3 regions of the Halomonas sp. THAF12 genome follow, and region 1 is predicted to be linked to each of the others. Evidence: predicted binding sites of a transcription regulator. Region 1 holds the regulator's gene; each other region holds the start of a gene.

Region 1 (3,270 bases):
GCCCTGGCAGCGCCCCGACCATGCAAGATGCCGTGACCTTCGATCCCCGTCCCGCCGATGAGGCCGCTTCGGCCGAGCCGTCGACCCCGTCCGCCGAGGCGCCCGACGCCAAGGCCAAGCGTGAGTTCAACAAGCTGCAGAAACGCCTGCGGCGCCAGGTCGGCAATGCGATCATCGACTTCGACATGATCCGCGAGGGCGACAAGGTGATGGTGTGCCTGTCCGGCGGCAAGGACAGCTACACCATGCTGGAGATTCTCCGGAACCTGCAGCGCAACGCGCCGGTGAACTTCTCGCTGGTGGCGGTGAACCTCGACCAGAAGCAGCCCGGCTTCCCCGAGCACGTGCTGCCCGAGTACCTGGACGGCCTCGGCGTGGACTACCACATCCTCGAGCGCGACACCTACTCGGTGGTCAAGGAGAAGACCCCGGAAGGCAAGACCACCTGTGCGCTCTGCTCGCGGCTGCGCCGCGGCTCCCTCTACGGCTACGCCGAGGAGATCGGGGCCACCAAGATCGCCCTCGGGCACCACCGCGAGGACATCCTCGAGACGCTGTTCCTCAACATGTTCTTCGGCGGCAGCCTCAAGTCGATGCCGCCCAAGCTGCTCTCCGACGACGGCAAGAACATCGTCATCCGCCCGCTGGCCTACTGCCGCGAGGCCGACATCGCCGAATTCTCCGAGCGCATGGCCTTCCCGATCATTCCCTGCAACCTGTGCGGCTCGCAGCCCAACCTGCAGCGTCAGGTGGTCAAGGAGATGCTCGCCGAGTGGGAGGCCAAGCATCCCGGCCGCCTGGAGAGCATGTTCAAGGCGGTCACCAACGTCGCGCCCTCGCAGCTGGCCGACCGCGAGCTGTTCGACTTCGCCGGGCTGGAGGACAAGCAGGCCAAGATGCAGGCCGATCGCATCGACCTGCATAACGAGTGAGTAGCGCCTAGCGGCAAGCGCCCGGGTGCTCAGTAACGGGCGGCAGATGTCGAGGAAGCCGATGAGAAACCCACGGGACGTCGAGTCCTGTGGGTTTCTTCGTTGACGTCAACAATGGCCATGACATCATTCTGCCGCGCTTGGCGCTTGGCGCTTGGCGCTTGGCGCTTGGCGCTTGGCGCTTGGCGCTTGGCGCTTGGCGCTTGGCGCTTGGCGCTTGGCGCTTGGCGCTTGGCGCTTGGCGCTTGGCGCTTGGCGCTTGGCGCCGTCAGCGACAGCCCTCTTCCTCGGCCAGCTCGGCCAGGGCGTCCAGGTCGAGGATGTTCACCTCGCGGCCGGACACGGCCACCAGGCCCTGCTGCTGGAAGCGCCCCAGGATGCGGCTGACGGTCTCCACGGCCAGGCCCAGGTAGTTGCCGATGTCGGCCCGGGACATGGAGAGGCGGAAGCTGTAGGCGGAGTAGCCGCGGCGGCGGAAGCGATCGGAGAGGCTGGCGAAGAAGGTGGCCAGGCGCTGGTCGGCGGTCTTGCGCGACAGCAGGCGCATCATGCGGCGGTCGTCGCGCATCTCCTTGCTCATGCTGCGATACAGCTGGGCACGAAGCTCCGGCAGGCGCTCGGAGAGGGCGTCGAGGCGGTCGAACGGGATCTCGCACACGGTGGTGGTCTCGAGCGCGATGACCGAGCCCGGATAGCTCGACTCGTCGATGCCGTCGAGCCCCACCAGTTCGCTGGGCAGGTAGAAGTTGGTCAGCTGATCCGTGCCGCCGCCTTCGCTGGTGACCTGCTTGAGACTGCCGGAGCGCACCGCGTAGACGCTGGTGAAGGGGCTGCCCTGGCGGAACAGCGACTCGCCCTTCTTGAGCGGCGGTCGGCGCCGGATGATGGCATCGAACTCGTCGAGGTCCTCCAGTTCGAGGGCCAGGGGCAGACACAGGGAACTCAGGCTGCAGGTCCGGCAGCGGGTCTCGTGCAGCAGGGAACGGCGCCGGCCGGCTGCGGTGTCGGGCATGCTGTCCTCCTTGATCGGGGCTTGCCTCCCCCATTATGGCGGATAGCCCCGGTTCGGGCATAGCATCCCTTGGGCGAGTCTCAGGTCAGGCCGGGGCCGGGCGGGCGAGCATTCCGCCAGCGCCCCGAGGCGGTGGCGAGCCGACCGTCGTTCAGCGCCGCCGCGTAGTCCCGGGGCGAGGTGGCGTTGCAGGCCACGGCGTCGGGCAGCCGCGAGATGGCGCCGGTGCCGAGCCCCAGTCGGTCGCGCGCCCGTTCGCGACGCGCCTGGGCGAGGGCATCCTCCAGGGCGGCGCCCCGACGGGCGTAGGAACCGTGTCCCAGTGCCCGGTAGCCGGCCTCGGCCAGGCGTTCGTCGACCCGGGCCAGCAGCGCCGTCGGCAGCGTCGATTCGCCCTCCTGCCAGGCGGGCTCCGGGCGCAGGGAGAGGCGCGGCGGCGACATGGGCAGCAGCGCGGCGAGCGCGGCGACGGCCTCCCGCGGCGGGATCGTCGGCGCCACGATCAGCACCAGGTTCAGCGAGTGCCAGCCCATGCGCACGGTCTCGTCGAGCAGCGGCTCGACGCGTGACTGCAGGCGGGGCAGGGCGTCCAGCCGGCCGGCCGCGGGCAGGCGCATGATCAGCTTCAGCCGGTTGAAGCCCAGGGCCTCCAGGTGACGCAGGGTGAGCAGATCCGTGGCGTGGGGGTCGAGCTCGACGGTGAAGTCGCGCGGGCGCCCCGGTTCGAAGGGGAAGCGGGAGGCCAGCCGGTCGACGAGGCCGCTCATCTGCGACAGGGTCAGCGAAGGCGGGAGGCCGCTTCCCCAGTGCAGGGCCTCCAGGCGTCGCTCCGGCGCCAGGCAGCGTCGCACCAGCACCATCTCGCGGTCGAGCCGGGCCAGATCGACCTCGAAGGGATCCATGCCCTTGCCGTCGCCGCGGGCATCCACGTCGTGGCGAAGCGGCAGGCGCAGATGCAGCGACAGCGGGCGGGCCTGGGTATTGCTGGCGGTCAGCGCCGCGGCGTAGTCGTCGGCGCCGAAGTCGGCGGGAAGGGTGACGGACATGGCGGAGTTCCGAGCGTTCATGTCGTCAGGCTAGTGCTCGCGGCCCCCAGGGGTGTTGCGCTGGGTCAAACGTGCGGGCGTTAGCGGCTCAATGATGCCCGGCGTGCCCGGCGTCGTGGGCCATCTCCATCGCGCCCGGCCACAGGCCCCACAGCTGCCACAGGGCGAAGCCGATGATCGCCAGCGCCGCCAGGGTGCGGGTGGCCGGATGACGGATCAGGGCGCCGAGCCGTCGCGCGGCCAGGCCGGTAGCGAGCAGCGCCGGCAGGGTGCCGAGCCC
Region 2 (3,270 bases), 1.7 Mb from region 1:
CCACCAGGCGTTGGCGACGCGTGGCATCGATGGGGCGCGAGCCCCGCAGCACCTGAATGACCGCGGCCAGGGGTGTCTTCAGCGCGTGGGAGAGGTTGGCGACCGACTCACGGGAGCGCTGCAGGCGAGCATCGATCTCGTCCATGAAGCGGTTAAGCTGCCCGACCAGACTGTCGAGTTCGGAGGGGACGTCCAGAGAGAGACGATCGCGCCTGCCGGCCTGCAGCTCGCCGAGCTGGTCGCGCAGCCGCGACAGCGGCACCATTCCTCGGCTGACGGCTAGCAGGTTGAGCACCCCCAGCAGGAGCAGCAGGCTGGCGGCGATGCCGCCGACCCACCAGTGCAGGCGGTGCAGTCCCGCCTCCACTCGGGAGAAATCCTCCCCTATCAGCAGCACCCCGGGTTGATTGTCGAGGGTGAAGGGCTGGCGAAAGACCAGCAGGTGCTGACCCGCCTCACGCACCTCGGCCAGCGACTCGCCACTGTCCAGCAGTGGTCGCAGTGCCTCCTGCCAACGCGGATGGGAGGCCGAGACCTCATCGCCCAGGCGCAACACATAGAGGTGGTGGAAAATCGCGAAGCCGCGACTGGCGGAGTCCAGGACCCGCGCGGTGGCCAGATGATCGCGGCGCAGCTGCTCGATGGCGTGATCGGCCTCGCGTTCGAGCCGTTCCCCCAGGAAGTCCCGCGCCAGGTCGTTGAGCAGGATCCCGTGCAGCAGCCAGGTCAGCCCGGTGACCAGCAGGGCGATACCCGACAGCCAGGCCAGCAAGCGGAGACGCAGGCTGCGTCGGTCAATCCGCAACGAAGACATAGCCCTGGCCGCGACGGGTCTGGATGCTTGATTTGCCCAGGTAGCGGCGTAGCCGCGCGATATAGACCTCGATGAGGTTGGGGGCCGCGGCGTCCTGCTCCAGGGCGTAGAGCTGGTTGAGCAGGTGCTCCTTGGAGAGCACCCGTCCCGGATGGTGCATGAAGTAGCGCAGCAGCACGAACTCGGTGCCTGTCAGGGGGTGCCAGGTACCATCGGCCACTCGGACGCACTGGTTGGCCTCGTCCAGGGCAACGCCACCCAGCGTCAACTGATGGGAGAGTCGCCCCGACTGGCGGCGTAACAGCGCCTTGACCCGGGCGACAAGCTCGGCTTCGTGGAAGGGTTTGGTCAAGTAGTCATCCGCGCCGCCTTCGAGCCCGACGACCTTGTCTTCCCAGGTGTCCCGAGCCGTCAGGATCAGCACCGGCAGGTCCCGGCCCGACTGGCGCCACCGCCTGAGCAGGTCGAGACCCGAGCCATCGGGAAGGCCCAGGTCCATGATCGCCAGCGCGTACGTCTCGGTGGTCGAGAGCGCCTCGGCGTCTCTCAGGGACGCGGCCAAATCGACCCGGTAACCGTTGTCCTTGAGGGATTCGGCGAGGCTCTCGGCCAGCAAGTCGTCATCTTCGAGTAGCAAGAGCTTCATGCGTCGGCTCACTTGCCTAGCTGGATCTCCCCGGCCATGCCGGATTCGTAGTGCCCAGGGATATTACAGGCATAGACGAGCGACTCCACGTCAGCGGGGGCGGTCCACACCAGCTCTGCGGTGTCGCCGGGGGCGATGGTCACCGCCGGCATAGCGCCGCCATGGGCACCTTCCGCCATGTCATGGCCGCCATGGCCGTCGTGGCCGTCACCATGACCACTGTCTCCCATAGCCTGCATCATCTCGCGGTGCGCTTCCTGGGCTGCGGCATCGCCGATCACGAATTCGTGCTTCAGGTTGCCGGTGTTGACTACCTTGAAGCGCACAGTCTCTCCAGCGGTGATGCCGAGTGTCTCGGGATCAAACCACATGTCACCGGCCTCGACCTGGATGGTGCGGTCGATCTCGGCATCAGGCGTGGAGGAATGGGAGCCACCATGTTCACCGGCAGCAAGGGCGGAAGTGGCGGCCAGGCCAAGGGTGATGGCCAGCAGAGACTTACGCATCATGTAACCTCTTTGATCGTATCAGTGGAGCCTTGGTTATACTGCAGCAACCTGAAATGAGACTGAACTCGAAACCCCTTGACTCTTGTGTTACACGTAGGTTGTAGCATCCAAGGCTCTGATAAAGACCATGCCGAATCCCTTGTCCTGGATCATGTTGGACGACACGGCCACCGAGGCAGAATGGGGACTCGACCATGAGGATGACCGAATGACCTGCAATGTTCGCTGCCTGCTGCACCTCCGAGGAGTACGCCTGTTGGCGCTGCTGCTCGCGGCTCTGCTGCTGGTCGCCAGCCTGCCCGGTCATGCGTCTATGGATGACTGCGCCGTCGACTGCGGTACCTCCCAGGTCGAGATGCTCGATCACGCCAACGCCGATTGCGGCGCCTGTGCGGCATTGACCGCCACGCCGACTGTCCCCCGCGTCCCTCCAGACGCTCTTGCCGACCTGGCCGACCCGGCCGTGGTTGAGTTCATCGCTGCACCACCCCGAGAACCTCCCAGATCCTGACGTCGCTCGACTTCCCGGTAACGACATATTGGCTCGTTATCGGTGCTCCCTAACTTTCGTCAGGAGTCACATCATGTACGCCAACGATTGCTTTGCCCTGATGGGTTCAATGGGCTGGATGGGCTGGCTGATGCCTCTGAGTGTCATGCTTCTGCTCGGCCTCGGCATCGCTACTCTCGTCAAGTATCTCTTCACGTCTCGTCGTTCCCGGGAGGATCGCTCATGAAACGCCTTGTCCCCACTCTGCTTGCCTCCTCTGCACTGCTGATCGGTGCCGGCACCGCCCAGGCGGCCTTGCCCAATGCGGCGACGCTCTACAAGAACCCCCAGTGTGGCTGCTGCGATGAGTATGCCCGCCAGCTTGAGGCGCTCGGCGTCGAGGTCGCCATCGTCGACGACGTCCCGATCGGTCAGGTCAAGGAGCGAGTCGGACTGCCCTACGGACTGGGCTCCTGCCATACCATCGAGATGGGTGAGTATGTCATCGAGGGACACGTGCCCTTCGCGGCGGTGGAAAGGCTCTTCGAAGAGCAGCCCGATACCGATGGCATCGGCCTTGCGGGCATGCCCATCGGCACACCGGGTATGCCGGGACCGAAGCAGGATGACTGGAATGTCTACCAGTTTCGCGCCGGAGAAGCCCAGCCATACATGACGCTGTAACGTCGCAAGGTGATAGCGACTGCCCGGGTGATGACTCGCCCGGGCATGATGTCCGCTTTTGGCCGATAGCGGCTGTATGCAATATGGTCGTTTTCTTTACGCACGCCGACCGCCCCTCCAGGAGGCC
Region 3 (3,270 bases), 280 kb from region 1:
CTTCGGCCGCGCCTACGCGGTGCGCAACGGCATGAATGTCGAGGATCCTGAAACGATCTTCATCATCCTCGCCGACCTGCTGTTTCACCCGCTCATCACCGGCTTCCTCTATGCCGCGCTGCTGGCGGCCGTCATGAGCACCATCTCCAGCCAGCTGCTGGTGGCCTCCTCCTCGCTGACCGAAGACTTCTACCGTCTGTTCCTGCGCAAGCAGGCGACGGAGAGAGAGACCGTCACCGTGGGCCGCGTCTGCGTCGCCCTGGTCGGCCTGGTGGCCGCCGTCATCGCGTCCGATCCGGACTCCCAGGTCCTGGGGCTGGTCAGCAACGCCTGGGCCGGCTTCGGTGCGGCCTTCGGCCCGCTGATCATCCTGTCGCTGATGTGGTCGCGCACCAATGGCGCGGGCGCCATTGCGGGCATGGTCGCGGGCGCCGTCACCGTGATGCTCTGGATCTCGCTGGGCTGGAACGGCTCCTTCCTGGGGGGCCCCGGCGTGTACGAGATCATTCCCGGCTTCATCGCCGCCTTCATTGCCATTCTGGTGGTGAGCAGCGTGACCGCCGACGCCGGCGAATATCAGCACATCACTCGATAAGGACGCGTATCAAGCGCCGAGAAGGGCTCCTGCGGGAGCCCTTTTTCGTGTCTCGCCGCCCCGCCCGGACTCAGCCCAGCAGGCTACGCCCCACCAGCGCCAGCGCAAAGAGCGGCAACAGCGCCCGGCTCCAGGTCGCGGCGGAGAGCCGCCACAGTCCCCGCCCGCCGACCGACATGGCCAGCGGCCGCGCGAAGGCGCAACCCAGCGCCCACATGCCCAGCAGCACCAGCGCCCCTCGCCAGGGCCAATCGAGCCCCTGCACCAGCGCGGGTTGATACAGCAACCATACCGACAGCCCCGCCGCCGTCAGCAGCGCGACCAGCGGCCTGTCGCCCGGCCTCGGCCTGGCGGGAAAGCGCCTCCCGACGCGCATGGCCATTCCCTCTCGCTGTCGCCTGTCTCACCGATTCAGTGAAGCCGAAAACCCCGAGATCGGCGAATTCCATGCAGGAAATGTGAAAGCTATACCCGACCTATACGAGATAAGGCCCTGTCAGTGAAGCACTTCATCATGATGCGACCAGATCAGCCCTCTCGTGATAGAAAAATTCTACAAGACATTTAGAAACACTGTTTCTATGCTCTAAGGCACGCGATGCAAGGACGCCGAAGACGCCGAATCACTCGGCGCCGGCATTCAGGAACACAACGGGAGGCTTCCCATGAAAATGACTCGCCTGATCACCGCTACCGCCCTCACCGCTGCCGGCCTCGTCGGCGCCCAGTCCGCCATGGCCTACCAGGCCGGCGATGTCTACGTGCGCGGCGGTATCGCCAAGACCGAGGTCAAGGATGACAACGGCCGCGTGGCCGGTGCTGATCTGGATATCTCCGACGAGCGCGGCTTCGCCTATGGCCTGGGCTACCAGTTCCACGACAAGTTCGGCGTCGAACTCAACGGCACCGAGTCCTTCGAGCACGACCTGGCCCTCGACGGCGCCGGCATCGGCAGCGTGGAGCGCATGCCGCTCAACCTGATGCTCAACTACTACCCCATGGGCGGCACCGACTCACGGATTCAGCCCTACGTGGGCGCCGGCCTGAACTACACGCACTTCTCCGACGAGGAACTGTCCGGGCTGGAGATCGAGGAATCCTACGGGCCCGCCGCCCAGGCAGGCGTGGACTTCGCCCTGACCGATCACCTGCTGATCGGCGCCTTCGCCCAATACGCGGACGTGGACGCCGACGCCAAGCTCGACGGTACCGACATCGGAGAGGCCGAAGTGGATCCGGTCACCGTCGGCGGCAGCTTCACCTACCGCTTCTGATGCTCGACGCCGAAATGACCGCCATGACGCCGGGCCCCGTGCCCGGCGTCATCTTTTGATGTGCATCAATTCGAGCCGCGAACCATTTTGCCTTGAGTCAAATCGGCGCCGCGGCGCACCCCGTAGACTGGAGCCCTCGCTTACTTCACCGAGGAGCCAGCCCCATGCGCCGCCCCCTGATCTCCACCCTGATCGTCGCCACCGGCCTCGTCGCCAGCAGCCAGGTGCTCGCCTACGGCGCCGGCGATATCTACACCCGCGTCGGCGTGGCCAAGGTCGCGCCCAAGAGCGATAACGGCGATCTCGCCGGCGGCACCTACGACGTCGACGTGCAGGACGACAACGGCTTCGCCTTCACCCTGGGCTATCGTTTCACCGACAAGCTGGGCGTGGAACTGCTGGCCGCCGAGCCCTTCGAGCATGACATCCGGCTCAACGACGCCAACCTCGCCTCCACCAAGCACCTGCCGCCGACCCTGACCCTGCAGTACTACCCGTTCGGCGGCACCCAGGCGCGGGTGCAGCCCTATGCCGGGGTGGGCGTCAACTACACCCATTTCTCCGACGAACACATCGACGGCGGTGATCTGGAGCTGGACGATTCCTGGGGCGCGGCCGCCCAGCTGGGCGTCGACCTGCTGATCGACGAACACTGGGCCTTCAATGCCGCCGCCTGGTACCTCGACATCGACACCGATGCCGAGCTGAACGGCACCGACATCGGCAACGTCGAGATCGACCCGCTGGTGGTGATGGGCGGCATCAGCTTCCGCTTCTGAGCCGCTTCGACATGCCCTGCAAGAAAGGCCCGCCGAATGGCGGGCCTTTCTTGTGTGCAAGCGGCATGACGCGTGTCGGGGCCGCTAGCAGGCGATATGGCGCGACAGCCCCAACGCCTTGAGCGTCTCGTCGTCGAGCCCCTCGATGGCTTCCACCTCGGCCAGGCGGGCGTGATAGTCGGCACTCAGGAAGGGCTTGCCGGCCAGGAGATGATCGAGATACTCCCGCGCCGGCCGCAGCGCCTCGCCGGTGGTTCCCGGCGCGGCCACATAGACCCAGGCCTCGATGGGGCCTTGCCCCGTATGGATGGGCAGGCGCAGCCGATCGTAGTCGTGGGGGTAGCCCTCGAAGGGATCCATGCACTCGATCTGCTCCGGGGCGAGCAGCTCGAACAGCGCCCCCTCGACCCGCTCACCGGCGGCGGGCACCACGTTGGCGTGGCTGATGCCGGGCACCCGCGAGGCCTTGTCGAAGCGCAGGCCATGGTCGCGCAGCACCCCGGGCAAGGCTCGCCGGGTCGTGCCGATCCGTGCCTCGATCCGGGCGGCGTTCATGTTGCTGCCGTAGGCGAAGTAGTAGGGCATGAGCGACTCAGTTCTCGGTGACCAGCTGGTCGATCCG

What was found. Region 1 encodes FNR, which switches genes on or off when oxygen is low (the NO sensors DNR and NnrR bind a similar motif). Its sites were predicted from a motif close to TTGATNTANATCAA; they were not measured.
Region 2: the regulator FNR is predicted to act here: its motif matches at 2,109-2,122, upstream of FIU88_RS04140 (plastocyanin/azurin family copper-binding protein).
Region 3: the regulator FNR is predicted to act here: its motif matches at 1,925-1,938, upstream of FIU88_RS12640 (OmpW family protein).

What each region holds. Positions count from the first base shown of each region.
Region 1 covers NZ_CP045399.1:3,011,268-3,014,537, reverse strand. The annotation lists gene ttcA (tRNA 2-thiocytidine(32) synthetase TtcA) at 21-932, shown strand; gene fnr (fumarate/nitrate reduction transcriptional regulator Fnr) at 1,201-1,944, opposite strand; gene FIU88_RS13995 (hypothetical protein) at 2,025-2,990, opposite strand; gene FIU88_RS13990 (sulfite exporter TauE/SafE family protein) at 3,079-3,270, opposite strand, start outside.
Region 2 covers NZ_CP045399.1:911,707-914,976, forward strand. The annotation lists gene FIU88_RS04130 (sensor histidine kinase) at 1-814, opposite strand, end outside; gene FIU88_RS04135 (response regulator transcription factor) at 795-1,460, opposite strand; gene FIU88_RS04140 (plastocyanin/azurin family copper-binding protein) at 1,469-1,969, opposite strand; gene FIU88_RS04145 (hypothetical protein) at 2,178-2,480, shown strand; gene FIU88_RS19110 (hypothetical protein) at 2,554-2,706, shown strand; gene FIU88_RS04150 (DUF411 domain-containing protein) at 2,703-3,143, shown strand.
Region 3 covers NZ_CP045399.1:2,734,814-2,738,083, forward strand. The annotation lists gene putP (sodium/proline symporter PutP) at 1-595, shown strand, start outside; gene FIU88_RS12630 (hypothetical protein) at 666-977, opposite strand; gene FIU88_RS12635 (OmpW family protein) at 1,261-1,869, shown strand; gene FIU88_RS12640 (OmpW family protein) at 2,034-2,648, shown strand; gene FIU88_RS12645 (gamma-glutamylcyclotransferase family protein) at 2,733-3,233, opposite strand; gene FIU88_RS12650 (YqcC family protein) at 3,241-3,270, opposite strand, start outside.